Regions from separate parts of the Paenibacillus sp. Z3-2 genome, predicted to be linked through region 1. Evidence: a T-box and tRNA genes for the amino acid it is inferred to sense, from the RefSeq annotation. Region 1 holds a T-box; the other holds one or more tRNA genes.
The links. The T-box of region 1 lies ahead of trpS (tryptophan--tRNA ligase). A T-box ahead of a tRNA ligase gene usually reads a tRNA of that ligase, here a tRNA-Trp.

Region 1 (15,213 bases):
CAGGGTGTATATCTTAATTGGCCTGAATGAAGAAGTGTGTTAAAGATATCCTCCAGTCGACCTTCCAGCACTTTTTTGGATAAAACAATAGCTTTAACATGAGTCCAGAGCGTTTGCTGCTGTGACGTTTCATACAAGTCGTTAATAGCCATACTCAGTGTTCTACCCTTGCCTCGTCCAGTCCATATATCCCTTGTCTCCCGGGAAGTTGGCGTTTCCTGTTTTGCAATACTGGAGAAGTCAATCAGTTGGGCATAAGCAATATACTGGTTGTCCACATAGTCAATTCCTATCGCCGTAATGAAGTTTATACTTTGCACCTCTTTGGAATCCCAGCACCCCGTTAGCAGGATTAAGCAGCTTAGAAGAAGGCCGCTTATGGATACCCAACTTTTCACGGACGTTTCCTCCGGCGGGTGGAATCCTGTGTATGAAGTGCAGCTGGACGCTGGGTTCTTTTCATGGAAGGGGGCATGGATACTGCCTGGGTGAAGTCTCCGGGAATGTAGGGAGAAACAGGCGTCAAGTAAGAAACTCCATAACATTCCAAGGATACGAGATGCACCAACAGGGCGAATAGTCCGATCATAAATCCGAATAATCCAAGAATGGAAGAGATGAGTAGCATCCCGATCCGGATATGGGCAGTAGCCCCGCTTAGCACAGTATTCACGAGAATATAGCTAGAGATGACTGAGATCGCTACCGTGACAATAATGGTAGGGGACGTAATCCCGGCGCGAATGGCAGCATCCCCAATAATAAGCCCGCCGACGACGCTGACCGTCTGCCCTAACGCACGTGGTAACCTACGCCCTGCTTCGTTAAATAGCTCGAACATAAAAATCATCAGGAACGCTTCCAGTGTCACCGGCATGGGCAGGCCCATTCGAGTACCAGCAATCGTTGCCAGAAGAGGCAGGGGAATCTGTTCCACATTGAAGCTGGTCAAGCCAATATAAAAGCCTGGGAAGAAACAGGCGATCAGCAGTCCGGAAATACGTAAAATCCGTTCAAAAGTAACGATGAAAAAGGGTGTACTCTCGTCCTCCGGAGACTTCAATTGATTGAAAAGTGTAGTTGGCGCGATGACCGCTACAGGAGAACCTTCGATCAAAACAGCAAAACGACCGTTTAATAGAGAATCAACGACAAAATCAGGACGTTCGGTGTTATCTGTGAGTGGAAAGATACTGCGAACCCCTCCCATAACAGCCCGTTCCATGATTGAGGTGCCCAGAATGCCATCAATCTCAATCTGATCAAGATTGTGTCTTGCTTCTTTCAGGATTTCTGGATTAATAATATCTTTGATATATAGCAGACCAATGGCTGTCTGTGTACGACCGCCCTTTACGTATTTTTCATAACACATTGAGGATGTTTTCATTCGTTTGCGAATGAGAGCAATATTCACGGATAGCTCTTCGGTAAATCCATCACGTGGCCCTTTTACTGAAGACTCAAGGGCAGATTCCTCGGGACTACGACCGGGTATGCTCGCAATATCCATACTGAAAGACGGGCCCCCACTCCCCAAAAATATCAACAATTGCCCACTAAAAATCAAAAGATTTAGATTATCGACATTATTAAGGTCTTTCACCGGATTCAGTGTTAATTCCGTTTCTTTAGGACGTGATTCTTCCATAAGCAAGGAATGCTGTTCCAGCCGAGGGATAATGAACTGATTGATTTGTTTGGCATCGACCAAACCGTCGCAATACAGCAATATCACTGGAAGCACCGTATCATCTTTGGCTGGAAAAGTCTGAATAACAACATCGGCGCAGGGATTGAATTGCTCTTTCAAAGAGGCGAGCAGTGTTTCATGGGACGTGGTGTCAATCTTCTGGTGCTCCATGATGTTTCCTCCTCTGATGGCGTGAACTGATGAATGCCACAATCGTTGCAATAACCGCCAGTCCGCTCAGATACAAGAGATTGAATGGGAATATGTAATGGACAAGCAGGTTCTCAAATGTTAAATCAGCCAGACGGTATAACATGGTGACAATAAATAAGACACCTAATGAGATACAGCTGATGAGCTTTCGGGTGGCGCTCTTAATATTCCATATTTCTACCACAATATACATCGCAAGACTAATTCGAGTGAAAGATCCAGCGAGCCATTGATAGATGGAAAAAAAGTCGGTCTGAGCGATGTATTTTCCCAAAGAAGCAATTCGCCATTCTTCAAAAGCGGGATATCGCATTTTGGCAGCCTCATAAGGATTGAATTCCACAATTGCACCAATGAGTGGGCCGACGGTCAGTCCGACAATAATGAGTGCGAGCATCAGGTACTGCCATACACGTATACGTTTGGTCAGGTGAGGCTGTATGTACCAGAGGAACAATAGTTCAAACATGCCCGATAGACTGTATACCATGCCATGAAGAACGGAATGCCATCCATGTTCAAGCACAGGGAGGAGACGGCTGTAATCCTTGTATTGGGTATTCACGATTGCGACATAGAAGCCAAGCACCACCACAAGTGGCAGGATTAATCCTGCTGTAAATGCTAGAGAACGTATCCCTTTATAAGCCGCATAGGCACAGAGAGACATCAGGGCAATGCTTGTAACCAATACAGGTGTTTCCGTCAGGTAACTGGTTTTTGCCCAGGTGGTGGTATCGTGTAAAGTGAAATAGATGATGGACAGAAAAAAGAGGCTGTTTCCAATCCGTAATAGCAAGCCAAGAGGCTTACCCAGATGGGAAGTCAGCCAATCATGCAGCGTTTGGTGCTGGAGAAAACGAGAAACATAGGCAAGCATGAGCGCAAATACAAGGTAGGGTCCTGTAGACAAAAGAACAGAGATCCAGGAATCCCTTTTAGCCGCAGACAACAGGGCAGGAATAATCAGAACGTGGCAGATTAGACCAACGGATAACATGATTAACATCATGGCTTGCAAAAAAGATGGCTGTGTACGTTTCATGCTGAGGAGTCCCCTTTTCCCAATAGACTGTCCTCAGCAGTGTTAACGTGATTGAAGCCCTTCATACAAGCACTTAGAGCTTAAAAATACTGAATGCCCATGGCTTCTCGTAACTCCAGCATCGTTTCACGGGCAGCATTCCTTGCTTGACGGGTCCCTTCGATAAGAATCTCTTTCACTTGATCATTACGCTGTTCATAATAATTCCGTCGTTCACGAAAAGGAGCAAGCAGATCATTGATGGCTTCACCTGCCATCTGTTTACAATCTTTACATCCAATCTTCCCCTGGCTACAACTGGCATGTATTTCGTCTGCGTTCTCCTTGCGGAAAAGCTGATGATAGGCGAAAACAGGGCAGATATCCGGATGTCCTGGGTCAGATCGATGGATGCGAGCGGGATCTGTCTTGGCCTTGGTCAATTTGGCTTTTACATCCCCTGGACTTGCATTTAATGAGATCGCATTACCCATGCTTTTGCTCATTTTACCGACGCCATCCAGCCCACCAAGCCGCTCTCCGGTCAGAATACGGGGTTCAGGCAGAATGGGAGCGTATAGCTCATTGAATCGACGGACCAACTTCCGCGCTGTCTCAATATGAGGAATCTGATCTTCGCCTGCCGGAACAAGGGTTGCTTTGCAGAATGCAATATCTGCAGCCTGACTAACAGGATACCCAAGGAATCCGTAGTATAGATCCGTATATCCACGATCACGCGCTTCGCTCTTGATGGTAGGGTTATGTCGAAGTGTATTGACGGTAACAAACATTGAGAAGATCACGGTTAATTCCGCAATTTCCGGAATCATGGATTGAATGAACAGGGTAGCCTTGTTCGGATCAATGCCTACGGCTAAGTAATCTAACGTGACTTGATGTACACTATCCGCAATCAACCCAGGTTGATCATAATGGGTGGTGAGAGCCTGAACATCTGCCAGTAAAATATACGTTTTGTACTCTTCCTGCAATTGCACCCGACTGCGCAGACTGCCTACGTAATGGCCGAGATGAAGCTGTCCGGTAGTCCGATCTCCTGTCAGAATAATATCGTTGTTTTTGTTCATGGGTTATTCTCCTTTGGTTGAGTAATTTTTCAACGTTGAGCTGTCGCCACCAGCCATCTTCCACGACCATCACCTCCTTTCAGCCTGCAGGTATTCAATAAAAAAAGCTTCGTCCTTTATCCCATTCCCCGGTAGGGAACAGAATAAAGGACGAAGCTTATGCCTCGCGGTGCCACCTTCATTGGCCGCTCTGTTGCGGCCCACTTGAGGGATATGGATTAAGGCATCTACCAGAAGCGCGTTTACGAGCGCCTATGCCTATCGATATCCTGTCCATGGATAACGGCAGGACATGCCGCCTCGCCTACTGAAAGTTTGTTTTCCTGGTACAGGTTACAGACTCTGTTCAACTTGGAACTCCGAAGTCCATTCCACACATCCGATGCACCGGCTTCCACCAACCGCCGGCTCTCTGTAACATCCTGATATATGTACTTTTCTTCATCATCGTGGATGACAACAATTTACAATTTCCAGAATTATATCACGCTTTGATCCCACTGACCAGCCTATGTTTCCGGCCGCTCATATTGGTGCCAAGTACACCAGCGATGATTAGCAATGCCCCGATATAGTGGTAGCCACCAACCGGCTCATGCAGTATCCAAGCTCCGCCTACGATGGAGATAAGTGTGGACAGATTGCTGAATACGCTCATCTGGGATGCCTCCAGATGGGCTAGGGCATAGCTCGCGAGAAGGGTGGAGATCATGGTGGAGAGGATCGCGAGATAAGCGAGTGCACCGAGATAGGATACGTCTCCAAGTGGTTGGATATAGTCCATCATGGAGCCGCTGGAAGCATGTCGGATCAGGGAAACGGCGTTAAACACAATACAGCCAACCATCAGTGTGACCCATGTTAATTCTATCGGTTTATACTTCTGGGTCAGTGGTCTCGCAAGCACACCATAACCTGCAAAGCAGACCGTGGATAGCAGCAATAATGCAATGCCCTTCAGGTTGCTCACAGATACGCCGCTTCCTTGCATCATGAAAATAAAGACCACTCCAGCGACAGACAGAAGCAGGAATATCTTCTGCATGGTGGATGTGCGTTCTTTCAAGAAGATCGAAGCGAGAACGAGTGTAAATACAGGGGCCATGGCCTGAATAATTCCCGCCTCCGATGAGTTCGACGACACAAGTCCAAAGGCTTGAAAGGCAAAAAATAAGACAGGAGACAGTAGGCCCAGTGGAATGATTCGCCACAGATCACGAAAGCTAAGCCGAATCTTGATCCAACCGAATATTACAGGAATGCTGACAACGATCAGCGACAGGGCGAATCGGTGGGCAAGCACATCAATCGGATGTGCTACAGTAACGGTCATTTTAACAAATAAAAAGGAAAGGCCGATTATGGCTGCGTACAGTACAGCTGCGATATAAGCGTATCCCCGAGTGTGTGCTGTGTTCATGAATGCTCCTCCAATACAGTAGTCATACCGTTTTATCTTTGATTGTCCTGAAACATATCAGGTTCGAGGCACGTGCTGGCCTTATTTAATATACTGCCGGGTGCATCGTGCTACAATAGATAAAAGCATGAATTGTAACGGTACAATTATGGAGAAGGGGCGAGTGCAGTGAGAAAATACGAAGTAATTGCCGAAGCATTAGAGCAGTGGATTCAGGAACAAATGTTGCAGCAAGATCGTCGGCAGTGGACAGACAAGGGCATTCGACTTCCAGCCATTCGAGTTGTAGCAGAACAGTATCAATGCAGTGTAAGTACAGCGATTCGTGCATATGAGTGGCTGGAACAGCGGCATTTGGTGTATGCCATACCTCAATCCGGCTATTATGCCGTACAGAATGGGACAGGTGCTCAGGATATGGATTGGCAGGGGGCGTTGGACTTTGCTTCCGCTGCTCCCGATCCAAGGGTATTTCCTTATGCTGACTTTCGTCACTGTGTAGATCAGGCGATGGAGAAGAAGCAGGCGGAGCTGTTCATGTACGGCACAGATCAGGGATTACCTTCGCTTATTCTGCTATTACAGAAGCAGTTTGCGGATTATCAGGTATTTGCCAGATCGGAGCAGTTTTTCACCACATCAGGTGTACAACAGGCACTGGCTGTACTGGCGTTGATGCCTTTTCCCAATGGTAAGAAAAAAGTGCTGCTGGAACTACCGACCTATCACAATATGCCCTCCCTACTGAGTGGATTGAATGTGCCGATAGCAGGTGTGAGACGTGCTCTTGATGGGCTGGATTGGGCATCGCTTGAACGTCAGTTCGCTGAAGGAGATATCAAGTTTTTCTATGTCATGCCGCGGTTTCACAATCCAATAGGGACTTCATTGACTGTTGCTGAGAAGAAGAGACTGATCCGGCTTGCACAGCGGTATGATGTCTATCTGGTGGAGGATGATTATCTGGCTGATCTGGAGGACAACACGAAACAGGACCCGCTATGGTCCTATGATACAGAAGGTAGGGTGATCTATCTGAAAAGTTACTCCAAAATTCTGTTTCCAGGCCTGCGTATTGGCGTAGCTGTTCTGCCCTCACCTCTAATCCAGTCCTTCGGTGCTTATAAAAAAATGCTCGATATCGAGACTTCCGTCCTGTCTCAAGCTGCTCTGGAGATTTATGTTCACAGCGGAATGTTTGCTCATCACAGGAAAGTGATTCGTAACCGCTATGCTGCCCGGATGCACACGGTGCATGGGCAACTGGAGGCATATCCAGACTTTACTCCATTTATGAACGCCCCTCGTACAGGAGGAGAGCACACAGTGCTACCTTTGGCGGGTGATATGCCAGTTCGTGTTCTGGTGTCACGGCTCCAACAGCGCGGAGTCATCGTAGATACGACAGAACGGTATTATCCGGAGGCAACATATCAGATGCATCAGGATCAAATGCTTCGATTGAACATCTCCAATGTGCCCAAGCAGCGAATTGAAGAAGGGATGCTGAAGATCCGGGAGGAGATTTTAAAACTGCAAAGAACAACAAAAGGCGCCCACACAAGTTGATCACTTGTTGGACGCCTTTTTCGGTGAATTGCTAACCATCAACCAACCAGCTTGTACGCTAAATTGTTGATAGAATTCATTCGATTTATTCCTGAGCCATCGCCTTGAAAGAAGCTTCTGCCGCTTCCAATGTAGCTTGGACATCCTCGTCTGTATGAGCAGTTGTCAGGAACCAGGCTTCATATTTGGACGGAGCCAGATTAATGCCACGATCAAGCATGTGACGGAAGAAGGAAGCAAAACGTTCTCCGTCCGTGTCTTGGGCATGATCGTAGTTCGTAACCGGATGGTCACAGAAGTGGGTGGAGAATGCGCCGCGAATCCGGTTGATCGTCAATGCAATCCCATGACGGTCAGCTGAAGCTTGCAGACCTGCGGTCAGGTCTATAGCGAGACGTTCCATCTCTTCGTATACACCCGCACCGTGCAGGACCTCTAGACATGCGATACCAGCCGAGATGGATGCAGGGTTACCAGCCATCGTTCCTGCCTGATAAGCAGGGCCGAGCGGAGCAACCTGCTCCATAACGTGTTTGCGTCCGCCATACGCACCGATTGGTAGGCCGCCGCCGATAATTTTACCAAGAGCCGTAAGATCTGGTTCGATCTCTGCATGGTTATCGAGCCCGGCGTACGTCTGCGTAGAACCGTAATGGAAACGAAAAGCCGTAATGACTTCATCATAGATAACCAGTGAGCCGTTAGCCCGTGTCATGGCACAGAGGCCTTCCAGGAAGCCAGGTTCCGGCATAACCATACCGAAGTTACCAACGATCGGTTCAACCATGACTGCAGCAACATCGTCACCCCAGTGCTCCAGTGCAGCTTTGAGGGCATCCAGATCATTGTAAGGCACGGTAATGACTTCTTGTGCAATACTGGTTGGAATGCCTGCACTATCCGGTATACCCAGCGTGGACGGGCCAGAACCGGCAGCCACAAGTACGAGATCAGAGTGACCGTGGTAGCATCCAGCGAATTTTACGATCTTGTTGCGCTTGGTATAGGCACGAGCTACCCGAATCGTGGTCATAACCGCTTCCGTACCCGAGTTTACAAAACGTACTTTGTCCATGGAAGGGATCGCTTCCTTCAGCATTTTGGCGAGTTTGATCTCAAGTTCAGTCGGAGTACCGTACAGAACGCCATTTGCTGCTGCTTCCGTAATCGCCTGTGTAATATGCGGGTGGGCATGTCCCGTAACAATCGGTCCGTAAGCGGCCAGATAATCAATATAACGGTTGTCATCGACATCCCAGAAGTGGGCCCCTTGGGCTTTTTTCATAAATACAGGTGCACCGCCACCCACGGCTTTGAACGAGCGGGATGGACTGTTCACACCTCCTACAATATGTTCAAGTGCTTCTGCGTATAAAAGTTCGGAACGGGAACGTGATGTATTCATAAGATAACTTCCTTTCGTGATTCAAAATATAATAAAGTAACAAGCCATAGAAAGATATGATGATTTTCTCATAATGATATAGCCGGGCACAACGAGAGGGCAGCGTGATGGCTGCCCTCTGCATGTTTTACATTACTGAGCCGGTTGCTCTGACTTTTGATCGTCACCACTGGCTGTTTTGTCTTCGGTGCTGGTCGTACTATCATCCGTTGTAGCAGGTGGATGAATAATATCCTGAATATGCTGCTTCAGTTTCTCTTCATTCGTAACCGTCAATACCTGTGCTCCACCAGCTGTCCGTTCTTCTTTCAGCAGGTTCATTGGCGGGATCTGCTCACTACCGTTCATGCTGCTCTGGTAACCGAGGCCACCCAGCTTCCACATATCGGAGAGCGTCAGATTCGTATCCACGTAAGGATTAACCTGTTCCAGAATGGAAGGCAGCTTGGCAATGGTTGTTGTGGACTGCATTTTCGCCGTCACAGCTTTCAGTAATTCTCGCTGACGCTCGGAACGAGCGAAATCCGACATCGCATCATGACGGAAACGAACGTACATGAGGGCCGTTTCGCCATCCAGATGCTGATAACCTTTTTTGAGATCAATATCGTATTCATTATTGTCTGCTTTACTTGTATAATGCATGTCCTTCTCCACATCAAAATCCACGCCGCCAACGGCATCCACCAATTTGATGAATCCCTGGAAATCCGTATACACATAATACTGTACAGGAATACCAAGCAGGTCACCGGCAGCTTGCATCGCTGTGTTAGGGCCATGAGTAATCGCGGTGTTGATCCGCTCCTTACCGTAACCGTCAATATCGACGTATGTGTCGCGCAGAATGGAGAACAGATTAATTTTTTTGGTGAGTGGGTCAAGCGATACAACCATCATGCTGTCGGAGCGGGGAACTTCACCTTTATTCAATCCGCGCGCATCGACACCCATAACGAGAATATTTACCGTTTCTGTGCCTTCCCATTTTGGAGGGTCAGGAGTATTTACTTTCTCCACATTCTCGATACCTGCGAATGGTGATTCATCACCGTCTTTTGCCAAACCGTCCAACTGATTGAGAATAGAACCGAAATAATATGCCGCTGCCCCACCGATAATTAACACGAAGGCGGCAAGAGAAATCCAGATGGTTCTCTTCGTCTTTCTGGTCATGCTAGCTCTCCTTTGTATTTGAGATAAAATATAAAATAAGTCCAAAGTTGTTTCTGGTATAATCTAGCCGAAGCCTTCCGCTCACGTCTCCATCGTCATCAGGCACGGGACGCGGCTCCAGACTATTTTTAAAGCTTGCTGAATTTTGACTGATACCATTATAATTTCTTTTTGGGCTACAAGCAATTTCAACAAAATCCAAGTGAGGTATAATCATGCTGGCGATTGATGTCAAAGATTTGCGCAAGTCGTTTAGCGTCCAGAAAAGCCGAGGTGGGCTTAAGGGCGCGTTCCAGGACCTGTTTGCACGTCAATACCAGGAGGTATTGGCTGTAAATGATATTTCATTTCAGATTCCGCAAGGCGAAATATGCGGATATATTGGGGAGAACGGTGCCGGTAAATCAACAACAATCAAGATGTTGACCGGCATTTTGGTGCCTACTTCCGGGCAAATATCGGTTGGTGGATATGTTCCGTATCAGGAACGGGAGAAGTTTGTACAGAATATTGGTGTTGTTTTTGGTCAGCGCAGTCAATTGTGGTGGGATATTGGCGTTATCGAATCCTTCCATTTATTGCGCAAAGTATATCGTGTAGGAGAGACCGACTTCCGCAAACGGTTGGATGAATTGGTTGAGAGGTTGCAGCTTCAGGATCTGTTAAGCCGTCCGGTACGGAAGCTCAGTCTCGGTCAGCGCATGCGCTGTGAGTTGGTAGCAGCCTTGTTGCATAACCCGAGTATTGTTTTTCTGGACGAGCCAACCATTGGTCTGGATATTGTCGTGAAGTCGGAGATTCGGGAGTTCCTGAAAGACATGAACAAAGAGCATGGGACAACCATTTTGCTCACAACCCACGATTTACAGGACATTGAAGCGCTATGTTCCCGGGTCATTATGCTAGATGCAGGCAACATCATCTATGATGGAGGTCTGGATCATCTGAAGTCCCAGTGGGGCAAGGAACGGGAAATCCGCTTCAAGTTCGGCTCGGGTCACAACATCAGTCAGATGCAGGAGTGGACTGCTGCGTTGCCTGTGCGTTGGACAGTAGAGAACGAATTGTCTGCATCCGTATGGATTCCACTGGAACTGAATGTTTCGGATGTACTTGGACGTGTCGTTGGACAGGCCGATATTACTGATATTCAGATTATTGAGATTAACACGGATGAGATTGTGCGCAGTATTTACCAATCCGGTTCCGCCGAGCGTCCTGAGATTGTGGGAGCAGGGAAAGAAGCGGTGGGTGTATCCTGAGATGAATAGTGCATTTATTGATTTTATGCGCATCCGTTTTCTAACGATGCTGGCATACCGGGTGAATTATTACTCCGGCATTTTGATATATACGCTGAATATCGGCGTGTATTACTTTACCTGGCAAGCCATTTACGGTAGCAGTGGTGAACTTGGTGGCTTCACGGCAGCGCAGATGACCACATATATCGCCGTATCCTGGATGGCACGTGCCTTTTACTTCAACAACCTGGATCGCGAGATTGCCGCAGACATTCGTGATGGTTCGATTGCGATTCAATTCATAAGACCGATCAACTACGTTATGGTCAAAATGATGCAAGGTCTTGGCGAAGGCATTTTCCGCTTTCTGCTCCTCATGATTCCGGGGATGCTCATTGCCATTCTGCTGTTCCCGGTTGAACTGCCTACGGCACCATCAGCGTGGATTGGCTTTCTCGTCATGCTGTTCTTCAGTTTCCTCATTAATTCCCAGATTAATGTGATAACGGGACTGGCGGCATTCTTTGTGGAAAATAATGAAGGCATGATGCGCATGAAACGCGTCGTGGTCGATTTGTTCTCCGGTCTGATCATCCCGATCAGCTTATATCCAGGCTGGATGTCTGCGGTGATGAAAGTATTGCCTTTTCAGGCCATTACGTATCTGCCCGGTTCCGTGTTCACTGGAAGAGTGGAAGGTACAGCCATCTGGAGTGTGCTCGGTATTCAGGTGTTCTGGTTTGCCGTGCTGCTGCTTCCGATGGTACTGATCTGGCGTAAGGCGCGCAAGCGTCTGTTCGTGCAAGGGGGATAACAGATATGTACTATATGGGTTTGATCTGGGAATATTTGAAGAACTACATGAAAACACGACTTACGTACCGTGCCGACTTCTGGGTGGAGATCCTATCGGATCTTCTGTTTCAGGCGACCAACCTGATCTTTATTTTTGTGGTCTTCCGTCATACGGATAACCTCGGCGGCTGGAGTGAGAGCGAAGTACTCTTTGTATATGGATATTTTATGGTGCCCTATGGCATCTTTAGTTGTTTTATCAATCTGTGGGGATTCAGTGAGCGATATATCGTCAAAGGCGAGATGGATCGGATCTTGACACGCCCTGCACATAACCTGTTCCAGATCTTGCTTGAAAATGTAGACCCGCCTGCACTCGTGGGCTCCCTTATCGGCTTGATCATCATGATCTTCAGCGGAGCAGAGATGGGTCTGATGCTGGAGTGGTGGCATATTCCTGCCTTGATTATTTTGGCACTCAGCTCTGTAATGATCTATGCCGGCATCTACACCACATTAACTTCACTGTCCTTTTATTCGGACGCGCCGACAGGTATCCTGCCGTTGATGTATAACATTCAGGGGTATGGACGTTACCCGGTAACAATCTATAACCGTGCCATTCAGGTGCTGTTAACCTGGATCATTCCGTTTGCCTTTGTGGGAATCTATCCTGCAGCATTGTTTCTGGAGAGGTCCGAGATGCATCGTATGGCGCTGCTTACACCTGTAATGGGGTTGGTGTTTGGCTCCATGGGCTTACTTCTATGGAATTATGGCGTGAAGCGGTATCGCGGAGCAGGATCATAATAACGCCCTGATAATAATACAGGGGCGAGACTAGGGGGAACTGACATGACGTTAAATGTAGGCCAATTGGCACCGGATTTTGAGCTTCCGTCCAGTACGGGAGAACCGGTAAAGCTTTCAGATTACCGCGGACAGCGGATAGTGCTTTATTTTTACCCCAAGGATATGACGTCGTCCTGTACGCAACAGGCTTGTGATTTCCGGGATCGACATGCTGAATTTGAGGGACTGAACACGGTCATTCTCGGGATCAGTACAGATCCGATGAAACAGCATGATAAGTTTATTGCCAAATATGGACTGCCGTTCACTTTATTATCCGATGAAGAGCACGTCGTAGCTGAGCAATACGGTGTATGGCAGCTCAAGAAAATGTATGGCAAGGAGTACATGGGCATCGTACGCTCCACTTTCTTGATTGATGAAGAGGGGACTTTGATCAAGGATTGGTCTAAAGTTCGGGTCAAAGGACATATTGAGGCTGCACTTGAGGCTGTGAAGGCCATATAGGCTGCCAGTTAAATATTCACAAACCATTAAAAGGCTGTGCTCGCGGAAGTTGCCGTGAACACAGCCTTTTGCATATCCGCATTCCGAGTACTTCAAAAATGCTGCTTTTGCTTAAGAAAGTATGCGATCCGAGGGTGATGGTTTGCTTTTGCGTGAACGAATGCGATATACCAGCAAGAGGAACAATGGAATGATGAAGCTGACGGTGATATTCCAGTCTACCCATACAGGCATGATCGTATCCGTATAGAAAATAACATTCGGAGCAATCAGGACACCCAGGGCAAATAACAGCAGGGACGAAGGCAGAATGAGAGGCTTATACGTCTTTAATCGAAATAATTGTGCTGTTCCCAGCACAAAGGCAAATAGATACAGCAGACTTTTGAAATAGGTAGAGATCAACCAGGCGATAGCCATGAATGCTTCAATTCGTTCGAAGAAATTACCGATATTAATTTTCTGTGAAAGGGCGCGTATGAGATATAGATGCTGTGCTGCGTCAATGTAGGTCCCATCACCATAAGCGAGAGGAGCAATAGCAAGCTTAACAGTAATCCTCCAAAGAGAGTAGCGAGCAAGAAATCCCGTTTGAAATGAGGCCCGGGATTTACATAAGGGAGAAACACGGATAGAACGATAAGTTCGCCAAAAGAGGTAAACGCTCCGCGAATCATTGACTCTACAAGATGTATCCAGGGAATGTCAAAGTATGGCTGAAGATTAGCACTTTTGGCTTGAGGAAGAAGCCCCAGGAAGAGAAAAGCTATAAATACCACAACGATGGGGGCTAACAGTTCGGAGCTTAACCCTATCGTACGGAAACCATGAATTAGCCCCCAGGCAAGGGTACAAATAATCATCAGAATAATAACTCGGATAGGCGTCTTTAGATAAATCTGGGTAGTCATGAAGTCACCCACCTCACGAACACCTATGGCTGCACCTACAGCGAAATAAAATAGATAAGCAACTGAAAGTAAGGAGCCAGCCCATATTCCGAGTAATTTGTTACATATTTCAAAAAGGGACAACTGTGGATGTGTTCGATGCAGTTTATATAGAACCCACATGATACCAAGACCAATTGGCAGACCAACGAAAGAACAGAACCATGCGTCCTGTTTGCCTACTGTGGTAACAAGTGAAGGGTAGATTAGAACCATATCTCCAATCATAACCAGGAAGGTGAGCAGAGTGAATTGCCGAATTGTGAGTTTTTCCTTCATCAACATGTTCTTCTGCTCCTTCCCATGGATTGATGTCTATAGCACCCTCTAGAATTATCCTTCTGTGGTTGGCTGAGCTTGCGAATTGGATTTTCTGCGGGACTTCATTAACGCAATTAGAATCATCATACCGGGAAAAATGATACCTAGCGTGGTATCCCAATCTACCCAGTACGGAACGACTGTAATGATAATAAATGTCAAATTGGGCGCGACGAGATTGGCCATTCCGTAAACGAGCAATGTCGATGGCAGAATGAGCATTTTAAAATGCTTTAGCTTGAAGAGTTCTGCGCACCCGACTATAAAGGCGTATAAGTAAATCATTGCTTTGAAATAGGTAGAGATAAGCCATGAGCAAGCCATGATCACCTCGATTCGTTCGAAGAATCCGGCGATGCTAATCTTCTGAGAAAGATTAAAAGAAGCGTATATATTATGTTGGGTTAGAAAAGGGCCGAGCACGAGCATGGATATGGTAACCAGAACGGCAAGGATCAGATTACCAATCCCTGCTGTAATGATAATATCACGCATGCGGTGAGTGCTTCTCTCGACGTAGGGCAGGATCATCAAAATGGGGATGGTTTCACCAATTGGATAGATGATACTCACCAGAATACCCTGTGCTAGGGAGACAACGCCAATGTCCGTTACTGGCTTGAGGTTACTGGTTTCTACCTGTGGTAGCAGGCATATGGCGAGTATTACGATGAACAGTATAATGATGGGCATAAGCAATTCACTGGTTCTTGCGATCGTTTCCAAGCCATGATATACGCCCCATCCTATAGCAATAACAAATATAAGGATGATCACACGAATAGGGGTGTGCTGAAAGATCTGGGAAGTCATGAAATCCCCGACTTCCCGGGTATGTGTAGATGTACCAATCATGAAGAAGAACAAGTAGAAACAGGACAACAGGGTGCCTGGCCAAAAACCCAAAATACTTCGGGAAATCTGTACCAGATTTTCCCCTTGATGCATACTGCCCAATTTCATAATCATAGCCATGAGAGCCATACCGATTG
Region 2 (15,213 bases), 1.9 Mb from region 1:
AGCAGGCCGGTTACCAGAAATAAGTTTCTTTTACTCTGGTACTGCCGCATCACTTCTCTTGTTTTGCTTCGCAGAGCCAAAAGTTGCTTCCGTTCCATACCGATTACATGCAATTTTTCAATTTATTAGCCGTAGGACTTATAAATTAACTAAGTATTTTAGCTAGTCATAAAAGTTATGTATAAAGCCAAGTCAAAAAGGTCCGGTAGACATACCGGGCCTTTTTATGTTCTTCAATGAAATTAAGATGTAAGACATCTGGCGGTTGAAGATCAATTTGGACTATCCATCGGTGGGGGGAGCTGTTGTAGAAGGCGCTTTCAGTTGTTGACTGGTCATATTAGCCTTATTCGGATCAAGGGTGAGGATGGTATGACAGAACATACATCGATCCGTTTTGCCAAGCATTTTGGTTAACTTCCCGCATTCCGGGCAGTCGACTTGTACTGCACTGGTGGAGAGCATACCAGCCCAGAAATAGATGGCCAGACTGGCCATCATGGCAATCAGTCCGATGACGAGTCCAACAGCTGCGAATACCTTGCCTGCATGTCCCCAGAATACAATCCCGGCTGTCCCAAGTATCATTAAGCCCATACCTAGCATGGTCAGCAGTAATCCCCAAGTGCGAAAAGCATTAATTTTTGCTGATTTAAAAATCATGAAAAATGCTCCTATCGTATGAGTAGTATCGGACCTGGAAAAGAAGGAAACTTCAGTCTGGATGTAGAATTACATTATAACTGACTTGGCGCTTATCTGCCATGAATTGTATGGAGGGAATCGTGGAATTAAAGAACCTTGCTTTTTTGTCCGAACAGTCGGAAGAGACGGGGGCAGTTGGGGCTATCGCTTATTCCCACCCGGGAGAGCGATTCCACGGCTCCCTATTTCAAGATTTTGAATTATTAGTACTTGTTGTTCATAACGATGACCAATTGACATCGACAGTAGGACATTACAGATATGGTGATCTTCGTTATCAAATGATCTATGCCAGCCGTCATGATGTACAGAGCAGTGTAATTACCGGTAATCACAATAACCTCACCCAGTGTCTGATTGAAGGTGAGATCATCTGGGAAGCAGACAGCGCATTAAGTGATTTGCGAGAAGAACTCTCTGCTTTTGGTACAGAATTGCGTGAGCAGAAGCTTCTGCACGAATTCACCAGTTTCTTGAGAATGTATGTCGAGGCTAAGCGTCACATCCAGGAAGGTCATGTTGTAGACGCGTACTACAATGTATTAGAGGCTTTGGGGAACTGGGCACGCATTGTGCTGATTGAACAGGGGATATACCCGGATCATGCGGTATGGACACATGTGCAGAATATGGACCGCGCTTTATGGAAGTTATATCAGGAGCTTACCGTAAGCTCGGAGACGCTGGAGCAGCGAGTAGAGCTTGTATTGCTTGCGTGTGAGTTCTCCGTAATGTCCAAAATGAGTGAATGTTCAGAGCTTCTACTTCGTGTGTTAAGAAGTCGCAAGGAGCCGTGGAGCATGAATGAACTTGTTCATCATCCCCAGTTAAGATTTGTTCGAGAGGATCTGCCGTTGGTTCTGCGCAAGTTGGTCTTTCGTTCTATTGTAAAAGAATCAGCAGGATGGCCATCAATCGGAGGAGAGGGCCGGGACATTCGGTATTGGATTGAAGCATAACCTTCTCTAGAAGACTGATACTATATTCATCACATAAGGGAGGGGAAACCTTCCTTTTTTGTTTGTGTAATAATTTATAAAAAAATGTTGACTCTCATTCGCGATATGTGATACATTATATTTCGTTCCTCAAACGAGCTTATCGCCAACAAATGATAAAATCTTTAGAGGGAAAGTGAAGAACTAAAGCTTCAAAAAAAGAAATTAAAAAAAGTTCTTGACGAAAACAAACGAAATGTGTTACATTATTTAAGTCGCCGCCGAAACTTGGTTGAGACAAAATAAGTAAAACAAAACAAGTTTGATCTTTGAAAACTGAACAACGAGTGAGTAAACATTCTGCTTGCAGAATGAGCGCGAAAGTTTGAAACAAGCCTTGGCTTGGATCGACTGGAGCACAAATGAGATTTTTAATCTCGTCAGATTCAAAATGAGCTTATCGCTCTTTTCAAATATTTGAGATGATTTTCATAGCGTTTAACCGCGCTACTGAAATTCATCTTTATTGGAGAGTTTGATCCTGGCTCAGGACGAACGCTGGCGGCATGCCTAATACATGCAAGTCGAGCGGACTTGAAGAGAAGCTTGCTTCTCTGATGGTTAGCGGCGGACGGGTGAGTAACACGTAGGCAACCTGCCCTCAAGTTTGGGACAACTACCGGAAACGGTAGCTAATACCGAATAGTTGTTTTCTTCGCCTGAAGAGAACTGGAAAGACGGAGTAATCTGTCACTTGGGGATGGGCCTGCGGCGCATTAGCTAGTTGGTGAGGTAACGGCTCACCAAGGCGACGATGCGTAGCCGACCTGAGAGGGTGATCGGCCACACTGGGACTGAGACACGGCCCAGACTCCTACGGGAGGCAGCAGTAGGGAATCTTCCGCAATGGGCGAAAGCCTGACGGAGCAATGCCGCGTGAGTGATGAAGGTTTTCGGATCGTAAAGCTCTGTTGCCAGGGAAGAACGCTTGGGAGAGTAACTGCTCTCAAGGTGACGGTACCTGAGAAGAAAGCCCCGGCTAACTACGTGCCAGCAGCCGCGGTAATACGTAGGGGGCAAGCGTTGTCCGGAATTATTGGGCGTAAAGCGCGCGCAGGCGGTCATTTAAGTCTGGTGTTTAATCCCGGGGCTCAACCCCGGATCGCACTGGAAACTGGGTGACTTGAGTGCAGAAGAGGAGAGTGGAATTCCACGTGTAGCGGTGAAATGCGTAGATATGTGGAGGAACACCAGTGGCGAAGGCGACTCTCTGGGCTGTAACTGACGCTGAGGCGCGAAAGCGTGGGGAGCAAACAGGATTAGATACCCTGGTAGTCCACGCCGTAAACGATGAGTGCTAGGTGTTAGGGGTTTCGATACCCTTGGTGCCGAAGTTAACACATTAAGCACTCCGCCTGGGGAGTACGGTCGCAAGACTGAAACTCAAAGGAATTGACGGGGACCCGCACAAGCAGTGGAGTATGTGGTTTAATTCGAAGCAACGCGAAGAACCTTACCAGGTCTTGACATCCCTCTGATCGGTACAGAGATGTACCTTTCCTTCGGGACAGAGGAGACAGGTGGTGCATGGTTGTCGTCAGCTCGTGTCGTGAGATGTTGGGTTAAGTCCCGCAACGAGCGCAACCCTTATATTTAGTTGCCAGCACTTCGGGTGGGCACTCTAGATAGACTGCCGGTGACAAACCGGAGGAAGGTGGGGATGACGTCAAATCATCATGCCCCTTATGACCTGGGCTACACACGTACTACAATGGCCGGTACAACGGGCTGCGAAATCGCGAGATGGAGCCAATCCCAACAAAGCCGGTCTCAGTTCGGATTGCAGGCTGCAACTCGCCTGCATGAAGTCGGAATTGCTAGTAATCGCGGATCAGCATGCCGCGGTGAATACGTTCCCGGGTCTTGTACACACCGCCCGTCACACCACGAGAGTTTATAACACCCGAAGTCGGTGGGGTAACCGCAAGGAGCCAGCCGCCGAAGGTGGGATAGATGATTGGGGTGAAGTCGTAACAAGGTAGCCGTATCGGAAGGTGCGGCTGGATCACCTCCTTTCTATGGAGAATCGTTTCCCGCGTGGAAACATTCAAATATAAGTCTTCAGGAAGCATGCTTCCGAAGCGAGCTTTACTTTGTAAAGCTTTTAACTCACTCGTTGCTCAGTTTTGAGAGCTCAAACTCTCAAACAGCTTGCTTTTGCATGGAGCTTGTTCTTTGAAAACTAGATATCGAAACGAAAGTAAATGCGAATTAGAACATTCCTTTTTAGCTGAACTTGTGTTAAAACAAGTTTCAATAAAAACGGTAGTTAATTGCTTTTGCGATGGTATTGAATGGGAGTGACTTTTGGCTTTGCGCAAGCAAAACAAGGGAAGCGAGCAGTCAAAACCGGAGCAATATGGTTAAGCTACTAAGAGCACATGGAGGATGCCTAGGCGCTAGGAGCCGATGAAGGACGTGGCGAACAACGAAACTGCCTCGGGGAGCTGTAAGCAAGCTTTGATCCGGGGGTGTCCGAATGGGGAAACCCAGCTGGGGTAATTTCCAGTTACTCACAACTGAATACATAGGTTGTGCAGAGGCATACCAGGGGAACTGAAACATCTAAGTACCCTGAGGAAGAGAAAACAATAGTGATTCCGTCAGTAGCGGCGAGCGAACGCGGAGAAGCCCAAACCAGAGAGCTTGCTCTTTGGGGTTGTGGGACGTCTCACATGGAGTTACAAAGGAACCGGTTAAGCGAAGAGGTCTGGAAAGGCCCGCCAAAGAAGGTAAAAGCCCTGTAGTTGAAAGTCTGTTCCCTCCGAGACGGATCCCGAGTAGTGCGGGGCACGTGAAACCCCGTATGAATCCGGCAGGACCATCTGCCAAGGCTAAATACTTCCTAGCGACCGATAGTGAAGCAGTACCGTGAGGGAAAGGTGAAAAGCACCCCGGAAGGGGAGTGAAATAGAACCTGAAACCGTGTGCTTACAAAAAGTCAGAGCCCGTTTTAGGGGTGATGGCGTGCCTTTTGTAGAATGAACCGGCGAGTTACGTTCCCGTGCAAGGTTAAGGTAAAGAGCCGGAGCCGCAGCGAAAGCGAGTCTGAATAGGGCGACATAGTACGTGGACGTAGACCCGAAACCGGGTGATCTACCCCTGTCCAGGGTGAAGGTGCGGTAACACGCACTGGAGGCCCGAACCCACGCATGTTGAAAAATGCGGGGATGAGGTGGGGGTAGCGGAGAAATTCCAATCGAACTCGGAGATAGCTGGTTCTCCCCGAAATAGCTTTAGGGCTAGCCTCGGAAAACAGAGTCGTGGAGGTAGAGCACTGATTGGGTGCGGGGCCCGCAAGGGTTACCAAGCTCAGTCAAACTCCGAATGCCATAGACTTACTTCCGGGAGTCAGACAGTGAGTGCTAAGATCCATTGTCAAAAGGGAAACAGCCCAGACCATCAGCTAAGGTCCCCAAGTGTGTGTTAAGTGGGAAAGGATGTGGAGTTGCACAGACAACCAGGATGTTGGCTTAGAAGCAGCCATCATTTAAAGAGTGCGTAATAGCTCACTGGTCGAGTGACTCTGCGCCGAAAATGTAACGGGGCTAAACACACCACCGAAGCTATGGCTTGATGCTTTGCATCAGGGGTAGGGGAGCGTTGTATAAGGGTTGAAGGTGTACCGTAAGGAGCGCTGGACATTATACAAGTGAGAATGCCGGTATGAGTAACGAAAAGATCAGTGAGAATCTGATCCGCCGAAAGCCTAAGGGTTCCTGAGGAAGGCTCGTCCGCTCAGGGTAAGTCGGGACCTAAGGCGAGGCCGAAAGGCGTAGTCGAAGGACAACAGGTCGAAATTCCTGTACCACCGTAAGCCGTTATGAGCAATGGGGGGACGCAGTAGGGTAGTGACGCGGACTGATGGATGTCCGTCTAAGCAGTAAGGCTGATGTGTAGGCAAATCCGCACATTGTAAGGCTGAGCTGTGATGGGGAGTGAAAATTACAGTAGCGAAGGTCATGATCTCACACTGCCAAGAAAAGCCTCTAGCCAGGTGATGGTGCCCGTACCGCAAACCGACACAGGTAGGCGAGAAGAGTATTCTAAGGCGCGCGGAAGAACTCTCGTTAAGGAACTCGGCAAAATGACCCCGTAACTTCGGGAGAAGGGGTGCCCCGGTAGTGTGAATAGCACGAGGGGGCCGCAGTGAAAAGGCCCAAGCGACTGTTTAGCAAAAACACAGGTCTGTGCGAAGCCGTAAGGCGAAGTATACGGGCTGACGCCTGCCCGGTGCTGGAAGGTTAAGGGGAGTGGTTAGGGAGTAATCCCGAAGCTGTGAACCGAAGCCCCAGTAAACGGCGGCCGTAACTATAACGGTCCTAAGGTAGCGAAATTCCTTGTCAGGTAAATTCTGACCCGCACGAATGGCGTAACGACTTGGGCGCTGTCTCAACGAGAGATCCGGTGAAATTTTAATACCTGTGAAGATGCAGGTTACCCGCGACAAGACGGAAAGACCCCATGGAGCTTTACTGCAGCTTGATATTGAATTTGGGTACGATCTGTACAGGATAGGTGGGAGCCTTTGAAGTGTGAGCGCCAGCTTGCATGGAGGCAACGTTGGGATACCACCCTGATCGTATCTAGGTTCTAACCTGGTACCGTAATCCGGTGCGGGGACAGTGTCAGGTGGGCAGTTTGACTGGGGCGGTCGCCTCCTAAAGAGTAACGGAGGCGCCCAAAGGTTCCCTCAGAATGGTTGGAAATCATTCGAAGAGTGCAAAGGCATAAGGGAGCTTGACTGCGAGACCTACAAGTCGAGCAGGGACGAAAGTCGGGCTTAGTGATCCGGTGGTACCGCATGGAAGGGCCATCGCTCAACGGATAAAAGCTACCCTGGGGATAACAGGCTTATCTCCCCCAAGAGTCCACATCGACGGGGAGGTTTGGCACCTCGATGTCGGCTCATCGCATCCTGGGGCTGAAGTAGGTCCCAAGGGTTGGGCTGTTCGCCCATTAAAGCGGTACGCGAGCTGGGTTCAGAACGTCGTGAGACAGTTCGGTCCCTATCTGTCGTGGGCGTAGGAAATTTGAGAGGAGCTGTCCTTAGTACGAGAGGACCGGGATGGACGTACCGCTGGTGTACCAGTTGTTCCGCCAGGAGCACCGCTGGGTAGCTATGTACGGAAGGGATAAACGCTGAAAGCATCTAAGCGTGAAGCCCCCCTCAAGATGAGATTTCCCAGTATGTAAGACCCCTTGAAGACGACGAGGTAGATAGGCTGGGGGTGGAAGTGCAGCAATGCATGGAGCTGACCAGTACTAATCGGTCGAGGGCTTATCCAATTGCAAGTGATAATTCGCATGTTTCGTTTCGAATCTAGTTTTCAGAGAACGATCTCTGAAGCATATTCCCTGATAGCTCAGTTGGTAGAGCACTCGACTGTTAATCGAGTTGTCACAGGTTCGAGCCCTGTTCGGGGAGCCATATGGAGAGGTGTCCGAGCTGGCCGAAGGAGCACGATTGGAAATCGTGTAGGCGTCACAAGCGTCTCGAGGGTTCGAATCCCTCTCTCTCCGCCATAATATTAAGGCCCGTTGGTCAAGGGGTTAAGACACCTCCCTTTCACGGAGGTAACAGGGGTTCGAATCCCCTACGGGTCATATTAACTTCAAAAATAGAAGTTGATTTTTACAATAAGATTATGGTAAGATCATAAATGTGTTGTTCGGAGGCTTAGCTCAGCTGGGAGAGCATCTGCCTTACAAGCAGAGGGTCGGGGGTTCGATCCCCTCAGCCTCCACCATATAACTTATTTTTATAACGACGCGGGGTGGAGCAGCCCGGTAGCTCGTCGGGCTCATAACCCGAAGGCCGCAGGTTCAAATCCTGCCCCCGCAATTATACTTTCCTTTGAGAAAGTGATCTGGAACCGTGGTGTAGTTGGCCTAACATGCCTGCCTGTCACGCAGGAGATCGCGGGTTCGAATCCCGTCGGTTCCGCCATTTAATCTTTACATGAGGCAAACTGTTCACTACATCTGCTGTATGGCACTGATGCCCTATATAAAGTGTTAGGAAATGAGATTAGACTTTATTATGGCTCGGTAGCTCAGTCGGTAGAGCAGAGGACTGAAAATCCTCGTGTCGGCGGTTCGATTCCGTCCCGAGCCACCATTTATAAAACAATTTAATATGCCGGTGTAGCTCAACTGGTAGAGCAACTGACTTGTAATCAGTAGGTTGGGGGTTCAAGTCCTCTCGCCGGCACCATGTAATCCTGGAGGATTAGCGAAGTGGCCAAACGCATCAGACTGTAAATCTGCTCCCGTACGGGTTCGGTGGTTCGAATCCATCATCCTCCACCAGTTTTAGGGGCATAGTTTAAAGGTAGAACAACGGTCTCCAAAACCGTTGGTGTGGGTTCAATTCCTGCTGCCCCTGCCAATTAACTTTTTAGAAAATTAACTTTTTGTGGCGATCGTGGCGAAGTGGTTAACGCACCGGTTTGTGGATCCGGCATTCGGGGGTTCAATTCCCCTCGATCGCCCCTTTGTTTTTTCATTTTTTATTGGGGATTAGCCAAGCGGTAAGGCAACGGACTTTGACTCCGTCATGCATAGGTTCAAATCCTATATCCCCAGCCATTATGCGGACGTGGCTCAGCGGTAGAGCATCGCCTTGCCAAGGCGAGGGTCGCGGGTTCGATTCCCGTCGTCCGCTCCAAAATATGGCGCCATAGCCAAGTGGTAAGGCACAGCTCTGCAAAAGCTTTATCCCCAGTTCGAATCTGGGTGGCGCCTCCAGTATATGCCGGCGTGGCGGAATGGCAGACGCGCTCGACTCAAAATCGAGTGGGAAACCGTGGAGGTTCGAGTCCTCTCGCCGGTATATTGAATAGCCCTGCAAATTGCTTATGCAATCTGCGGGGCTATTTTTATTTTATATGAAGTGATTGTTTTATAGTAAGGAAAGTTGGACGTTAATAAAGATTGACGTATGATTATATTCAGTATATTGTAGATAAGTGAAGTCTTTAATATGAAGGAGTGAAATAAAGTGACTACTAAAAAAATTATACCGGACACTGACCTGTTATTTAACCTTTTTGTATGGGAAGAGGCTTGGAAGAATCGTCCGAGAAGTTCAAAATATAAGAAGAAAAGTGCACCATTTAATACAGAAGAAGCGTTTGAGCGGTGGGCCAGAGATTATCATGCACAATCATTTACGGTAGAAGGAATACAGCGGTCTGAGCGCATTATGGGCTGGATTGAAAACCAGGGAGTAGAGTTCGCGGGCTTGTCCATTCTAGACATTGGAGCGGCCTCAGGCATATTTACCATTCCTTTTGCTGAAAGGGGAGCAAGTGTAACCGCTGTTGAGCCTTCTGAGTTGCTTGTCTCGCTCATGAAAGAAACAATACCCTCAGAGCTGGAATCTAATATTGAAATCGTGAAAGAGCGATTTGAGGAAATCTCCATTCAGGATAAAGGCTGGGAGAAGAAATATGATTTTGTATTTGCTTCCATGTGTCCGGCTATGTCGGATTGGGAAACGATTGAGATGGCGATTAACTGTGCTCGTAAGTATGTGTATATAAGCACTATAGCGGGACAGAAGGAACACACACTAATGGATGAACTTAAGGATGTACTTGGGATCAGTTCTTCATACAAGGCTGGTGATATGGGATATATCCAACAGTTGCTGTATTTGAAGGGTTATTCATACACGATGATCATTACAAGAGAAGTTAACTCATTTGAAGTACCGGTGGAAGAGATTATTGAGAAGCTGCCAGAATGGCTTAATACGTATGAGTTACCAACAGATGAGGATTCCCTCAGACTGGCTGAGAAGTACATCCGCGATACATATAAGGATAGTACGGTGACCTTCTCACGTGGAGCAAGGTTTGGTAAAATTCTGATCCAACTTGAACAAACCAATATGAAAACAGTCCGTACCAAGGATAAACGACAAATCGTATAAGCTTGGTATGTGTTATGAGGAACAGGAATCGAGACGCACAACGTATATTCTAACGTCTAGGATGACGCTAGGAAGCATCAGATCGCTGCGCAAAAAGGGAACGTATGAAACATATGAAGTTAAGATATAGAAGCGAAGTTGTAAGTGAAGGGAGCAGGGATATGTGCTCCCTCTTTTTTTTGAAGCCAATAATTAATCGACCGCTTTGAACCAGGCCCTCGTTTATTTGGAGATGTTCGAGACAACGAAAAAACAAAACACATATCTAGTTTTCAGAGAATGATCTCTAAAGGATATCCCTGATAGCTGAGTTGGTAGAGCACTCGACTATTAATCGAGTTGTCGCAGGTTCGATCCCTGTTCGGGGAGCCATATGCAGAGGTGTCCGAGCTGGCCGAAGGAGCACGATTTTAAATCGTGCTCCTTTTCTAATTGTTGTTCGACACTTCTGCTTTTTGTTTCCGCTCCCGATACTGACCGGGAGTGATTCCTTCCCATTTACGAAATGATCGGATAAAGTTTTGCGGATTGTTGTAACGAAGCCGTGCTGCGATATCTTTAACCGTTAGATCACTTTCGTCCAGCCATTTTTTAGCGATGTTAAATCGGTACTTGGTCAGGTATTCACTAAATGCACAGCCGGTCTCTTTGCGAAAAACGCTACTTAAGTAGTTGGCATTATAGTGAAGCTTCACAGCACATTCCTCAAGCGTCAGATCCTTATCGTAATCTTGATGAATCAGAGCAATCATCTTCTCTGATATATGCTGGTACTGGGCATACTGTCTCCCTTTAAAAACCTGGATGATGGGCAAGATGACTTGATGGTTAAACCACTCCTCAACTTCAGCGCCGTACTGCAAACCATGAAGTTCATGAAACATCGATCCATTGCCTTGAGAGATCTGTCCGAGTCGTATACCGGATTCCTGAGTCATTTGCAAAATATGCGTCAGCAGCCTCGTAAAGGCCACCTGATATTCCTCTGGCGTACACTCCATACCAAAGATTACTTCCAGGACCTGATGCAGAAGAGCAGAGGCATGAACTTCATCCGCACTTTGAATAGCTTGGATCAACGAGTATTCCAATGATTCCGGGTAGGTCATGGACCAAGCTGGCGCATAATGATCTATGTTCTCATATTGAAAGATAATACCTGTCCCCAGCTTCATTCGATGCTTCAAAGCCTCCATAGCTTCTGTGTAAGCCTGAGGGATGTGGTATAGGGAGCTATGCGGCTGGCTGAAGCCTATACTGACCTGAAGAGCCAGAATCCCATCAATCTGTTGTTGTAACTGGTCTGTTAATACATATAGCTGCTGTGAAAAAGCAAATTGATCCTGTTCAACGGTGCCAATCACCGTGACAACCGTATGTTCCAGCACGATAGGAAGCAGTTGTTGGTTATGCACAACCGTTTCCTCCAATATATTTTGAACAGCGAATAACAGGAGGTCACGATCATTGGCATTGTATTTTCTGTGATTAACGAGATCGGCCTGTAGTGCAATAACAGCAATTTGTTGCCATTCCCGAACCTGACGTGTGTAGCCATATTCATTCAGGGTGTCATATAGAGTGTGAACAGGGCTCTTGCCCTGGAAGAGATTCATCATAAAATGAGTGCGAATCTGCAACAGATGCATATTTAGTGTGTTCTCCAGTTGGGAGCGAGATGCAGATAATTGTGAGACACCTGCTCGAATCTGTTCGAACTCATCAGACAGCTCTGGTGATTGCTGAGTCATAGTGCCGCCATCTTTGGACAGGTGGTTGTCACCAAGTTGGGTTAAAAGTTTACGAATTGGAATATGCATTCGTTTGGAGCCGAGCCATGCGAGCAATAATGAAAGCAAAAGCAAGAAGATACTGATATACAAGGTGTGTAATCCGATATCGATATATTCCTGTGTCAGAATGTTGGTGGGTGAGATTAGAACATAAGTCCATCCTTTTAAGGTAGAAGGGCTGTACGTCAGAGAATAGTGTGTATCGGCGATCTTGACTTCTCGTTCTTCAAAGCCTGTTGAAAATGTGATGGGAGATAGTCTAATTATGCTGGCTTCCGTCTCACGATCTTGTAATCCAACTGCAGACAGCGGTTGTCCAATATATACGGGATCGGGATGTACCATGATACGTTGTTCCCGATTTAAAATGATCAGTCCTGAGGCAGCATTGCCCATGGAGGCTTCACCTAGCGTATTTTGTAAAGAGCATGCAGGAATTCCGGCAATTAAGGCTACATCGGAAGACGCATTCAGATTCGGAATAGATCTCGCAAGGGCAATATGATAGATACAGCCTGTACCGGGCGAACGCTCATCATTACTGAACACCGATGAAGGGGAGAGCTGCCATCCGGAGGTTAGCGTATCCGATATCAAATCCTTCATGGGAAGTGCCAGTGGGAAATCCGTATTACGATATAATCCGGCATGGTCAATAAGCCAATTCTGGGATTGATTCACCAATGTGATATCCAGCAAAGGTTCCCACGACCTCATATTCTGAAACTCGCTCTGCAGCTTATCGGCAAGTAATGGTCCTTTCCTTTGAAGTGAAGAAGCAGACAGGGAACGGAGGGTTACTGGAGATCGAACGGCCTGATCAAGCATATAACTGACTGTAGCGAGTTTGTGTTCTACGTTGGATTGCATTTGTTCCAGCAACTGCCTGTTAGCTTGTGTACGATGTAATTCAGTTTGGTTCGATGAATAGATAAACGCGGCAATTCCCGTTAACAAAATGGGCAGGGTGCTTAGCAGGATTCCGAAGATGATCATTTTATGGAGATAGCTGATTGGTCGCACAGTTTCAGTTCAACCCCTGACATTAGAAATAGTAACACTCTCTATTTTAGTAAACGCTTACATATAGAACAATCTAAATTTTGTTTATTTGGATAAATAAGTAATTTTATTTTGAGGCAAAAGAGATTGGCACGGGATGGAAACGAAAGTGAAGGGTGAACGTAAATAGAGATATGGACATCATTCTATCTACCGGACGATATCGGGTGAAGTAGAGCCTGAACACGGGGAATAGAAGGTAACTGGAAGCTATTCAGCTTAGGTGGAACGATGGTCTTATACCGGGACAGTCCAAGGTCCAACTAGATCCCCGACCTGAGTCTAGGATGAAAAACCGTCCACGGTCTGTTTTGAAAAGTCTCAGAATCCCCTAGAATAAGGACATAAGGTTAAACAAGAAACATGGAAACAAAAAAACAAGAAACAAACGAACAAATGACTTAACCAATTAAAATGAACGAACGGAAAGGGCGGTGAACAACAATTATGAGATTGAATAAGGGAAATGGCTGGGCGATTGTACTGATTGCACTGGGTGCACTACTCCTCTTCGGAAAGTTAACTCCTCTTCTTGGACACTTAATGGGTTATCTGATTCCGGTCCTGATGATTGCACTGGGATATTACGGAGTTAAACGAGGGAATGTGATGCTTGGCTGGATTGTTCTCATCATCGGTATCATCTCACTGATGGGTAAGCTGGCATGGCTGATCGGACCGATCATCGCGATCGGGTTAATCATCTTTGGTATCTCAATGCTAAGCAATAACCGCAGTCGTCGTGGTCGTTACTAAGCTTTCAGGATTATGAAAAGGAGGGAAAGAACATAATGAGTGTATTTCGTCGAATGCGGGATATTACCGTAGCCAATCTGAACGAACATTTGGAGCAAAGTCAGGATCCAGTCAAACTGATTGATCAGTTCCTGGTCTCGACCCGCCAAGACATCGGTGAAGCCGAGAAACTTCGTCATCAATATGCAAGCCATACCAGACAAATGAAACAACAAGCCGATCAGGCAGCAGGTATGGTGAACAAACGGGAAGAACAGGCTTCCATGGCTCTGAAAGCAGGGGAAGAGCATCTCGCTAAGTTGGCCTTGCAGGAGAAAATCCTCCATGAGGAAAAAATGGAACAGTACAATGAATTGTATGCACAAAGCTATGCAGCATTACAGGAGCTGGATGAACAGATCGACCAGCTGAAGGTTGAATATCAGAATGTATACAGCAAACGCCAATATTACTACGCTCGTATGCAGACGATTCAGTTACAACAACGTATGAACCAGAGAGGGAATCACAACGGTCAGAATGTACCCCGTATGTTTAACCGATTGGATGACCAAGTCTCTGATCTCGAATATGAAGCACAAAGTCTCCGGGATATCCGGCGGATGAGCCAAGACGGTTCAGGAGCGACTGGCAGCATGTCATCCTCTACGCTGGATAAGGAACTGGAGCGCTTAAAACAGAAGTTGAACAATGACAGGAAGGAGTAGTCACATGAGTAAATTATACCGCTCGGCGCGTAATCGAATGCTAACAGGTTTGATTGGCGGCATTTCTGAAAATCTCGGATTGAGCACCACGCTGCTACGTATCATCTTCTTCATCAGTATTTTCGCTACGGGAGGTACATCATTGTTGATCTACTTCATCGCTGCATTGGTCGTACCGAAGGAATCCAATCACGTTGATCCATATGCTTATGGTCCCAACGCAAGAGGATATAAGTAAACGAAAGGAGAAAGCACATGAGCAAATTATACCGCTCAACGCGTGACCGGATGCTAACCGGCTTGTGCGGCGGAATTTCCGAAACTATCGGGATGGATTCTACCCTGCTGCGGATTATCTTCGTCATCAGTATCTTCGTAACTGGCGGCACGTCGTTGTTAATATACTTCATTGCAGCACTGGTGGTACCAAAAGAACCGTATCCGCCTTATGATCCATATGGCTACGGCCCAGGCCCTGGCCCTGGCAGAGGATACAACAACTATGATCATCAGGCGCCAAGAGGTCCTTTTCAAAATAACCAAAACCAACAAGGTCCTGGCAACTTCGGTCCTGGCCCAGGATACAACAGCAGACCCCAATCTGGTCCGCGCTCTTATGATAACAACGCCTACGGAGCAGGAGCACCGCAAGAAAGTGAACTTGATTCCATGATGAAAGATATTGAGAAAAAAGCATTGAAAAAAGAAGTTGAAGAGCTTCGCCAAAAATTATCTCGTTACGAGAAGGGAGAAAAGTAAAATGGGAGTATTTAAACGGATTAAGGATATGACGAAAGCATCGGTAAATGATATGTTGGATAAGGTAGAAGACCCGATTGTAATGTTGAACCAGTACTTGCGTGATATGGAGGCTGAGATTCATGAGGCTGAGGTAACTGTTGCCAAACAAATGGCAAATGAGCGCCGCATGAAACAACGTTTGGATGAAGCGGAGCGTACTTCGGTACAACGTGAGTCCCAAGCAGAAGCTGCTCTGTCTAACGGTCAGGAAGAAGTAGCACGCAAATTGCTGGAAGAGAAAATCTACTTTGATCAAAAAATTACGGAGTACAGTGAACTGCATGCACAGTCTGAAGCACAAGCAAAAGATCTGTTGCAACAGTTGCATGATATGAAAGATGAGTTCTACAAAATGCGTAACAAACGTAATGAACTCGTATCCCGTGCACAAATGGCAAAAGCCAAAAAACAAATGTCTTCCATTAACAGCTTGCATTCGATCGAAAGTGGCG

Region 2: it has a tRNA-Trp gene. The T-box ahead of trpS (tryptophan--tRNA ligase) is inferred to sense a tRNA for this amino acid. The anticodon was not compared.

The regions. Positions count from the first base shown of each region.
Region 1 covers NZ_CP096397.1:775,337-790,549, forward strand. Annotated here, with positions in the region: gene M1D71_RS03370 (Ger(x)C family spore germination protein) at 1-398, opposite strand, end outside; gene M1D71_RS03375 (spore germination protein) at 395-1,864, opposite strand; gene M1D71_RS03380 (GerAB/ArcD/ProY family transporter) at 1,845-2,951, opposite strand; gene trpS (tryptophan--tRNA ligase) at 3,032-4,021, opposite strand; T-box leader at 4,165-4,478, opposite strand; gene M1D71_RS03390 (DMT family transporter) at 4,506-5,441, opposite strand; gene M1D71_RS03395 (aminotransferase-like domain-containing protein) at 5,610-7,010, shown strand; gene M1D71_RS03400 (glutamate-1-semialdehyde 2,1-aminomutase) at 7,096-8,415, opposite strand; gene M1D71_RS03405 (LCP family protein) at 8,548-9,591, opposite strand; gene M1D71_RS03410 (ABC transporter ATP-binding protein) at 9,807-10,853, shown strand; gene M1D71_RS03415 (ABC transporter permease) at 10,855-11,649, shown strand; gene M1D71_RS03420 (ABC transporter permease) at 11,655-12,440, shown strand; gene bcp (thioredoxin-dependent thiol peroxidase) at 12,486-12,950, shown strand; gene M1D71_RS03430 (hypothetical protein) at 13,062-13,370, opposite strand; gene M1D71_RS03435 (GerAB/ArcD/ProY family transporter) at 13,352-14,185, opposite strand; gene M1D71_RS03440 (GerAB/ArcD/ProY family transporter) at 14,234-15,213, opposite strand, start outside.
Region 2 covers NZ_CP096397.1:5,492,825-5,508,037, reverse strand. Annotated here, with positions in the region: gene M1D71_RS24740 (glycosyl hydrolase family 18 protein) at 1-23, shown strand, start outside; gene M1D71_RS24735 (DUF2614 family zinc ribbon-containing protein) at 283-663, opposite strand; gene M1D71_RS24730 (nucleotidyltransferase-like protein) at 786-1,664, shown strand; rRNA gene M1D71_RS24725 (16S ribosomal RNA) at 2,167-3,719, shown strand; rRNA gene M1D71_RS24720 (23S ribosomal RNA) at 4,065-6,992, shown strand; tRNA gene M1D71_RS24715 (tRNA-Asn) at 7,059-7,134, shown strand; tRNA gene M1D71_RS24710 (tRNA-Ser) at 7,138-7,229, shown strand; tRNA gene M1D71_RS24705 (tRNA-Glu) at 7,239-7,310, shown strand; tRNA gene M1D71_RS24700 (tRNA-Val) at 7,378-7,453, shown strand; tRNA gene M1D71_RS24695 (tRNA-Met) at 7,475-7,548, shown strand; tRNA gene M1D71_RS24690 (tRNA-Asp) at 7,576-7,653, shown strand; tRNA gene M1D71_RS24685 (tRNA-Phe) at 7,749-7,824, shown strand; tRNA gene M1D71_RS24680 (tRNA-Thr) at 7,845-7,920, shown strand; tRNA gene M1D71_RS24675 (tRNA-Tyr) at 7,930-8,015, shown strand; tRNA gene M1D71_RS24670 (tRNA-Trp) at 8,021-8,094, shown strand; tRNA gene M1D71_RS24665 (tRNA-His) at 8,125-8,197, shown strand; tRNA gene M1D71_RS24660 (tRNA-Gln) at 8,220-8,294, shown strand; tRNA gene M1D71_RS24655 (tRNA-Gly) at 8,299-8,373, shown strand; tRNA gene M1D71_RS24650 (tRNA-Cys) at 8,380-8,453, shown strand; tRNA gene M1D71_RS24645 (tRNA-Leu) at 8,460-8,538, shown strand; gene M1D71_RS24640 (class I SAM-dependent methyltransferase) at 8,707-9,642, shown strand; tRNA gene M1D71_RS24635 (tRNA-Asn) at 9,939-10,014, shown strand; gene M1D71_RS24630 (helix-turn-helix domain-containing protein) at 10,071-12,458, opposite strand; gene M1D71_RS24625 (LiaF transmembrane domain-containing protein) at 12,945-13,253, shown strand; gene M1D71_RS24620 (PspA/IM30 family protein) at 13,289-13,960, shown strand; gene M1D71_RS24615 (PspC domain-containing protein) at 13,965-14,198, shown strand; gene M1D71_RS24610 (PspC domain-containing protein) at 14,216-14,719, shown strand; gene M1D71_RS24605 (PspA/IM30 family protein) at 14,721-15,213, shown strand, end outside.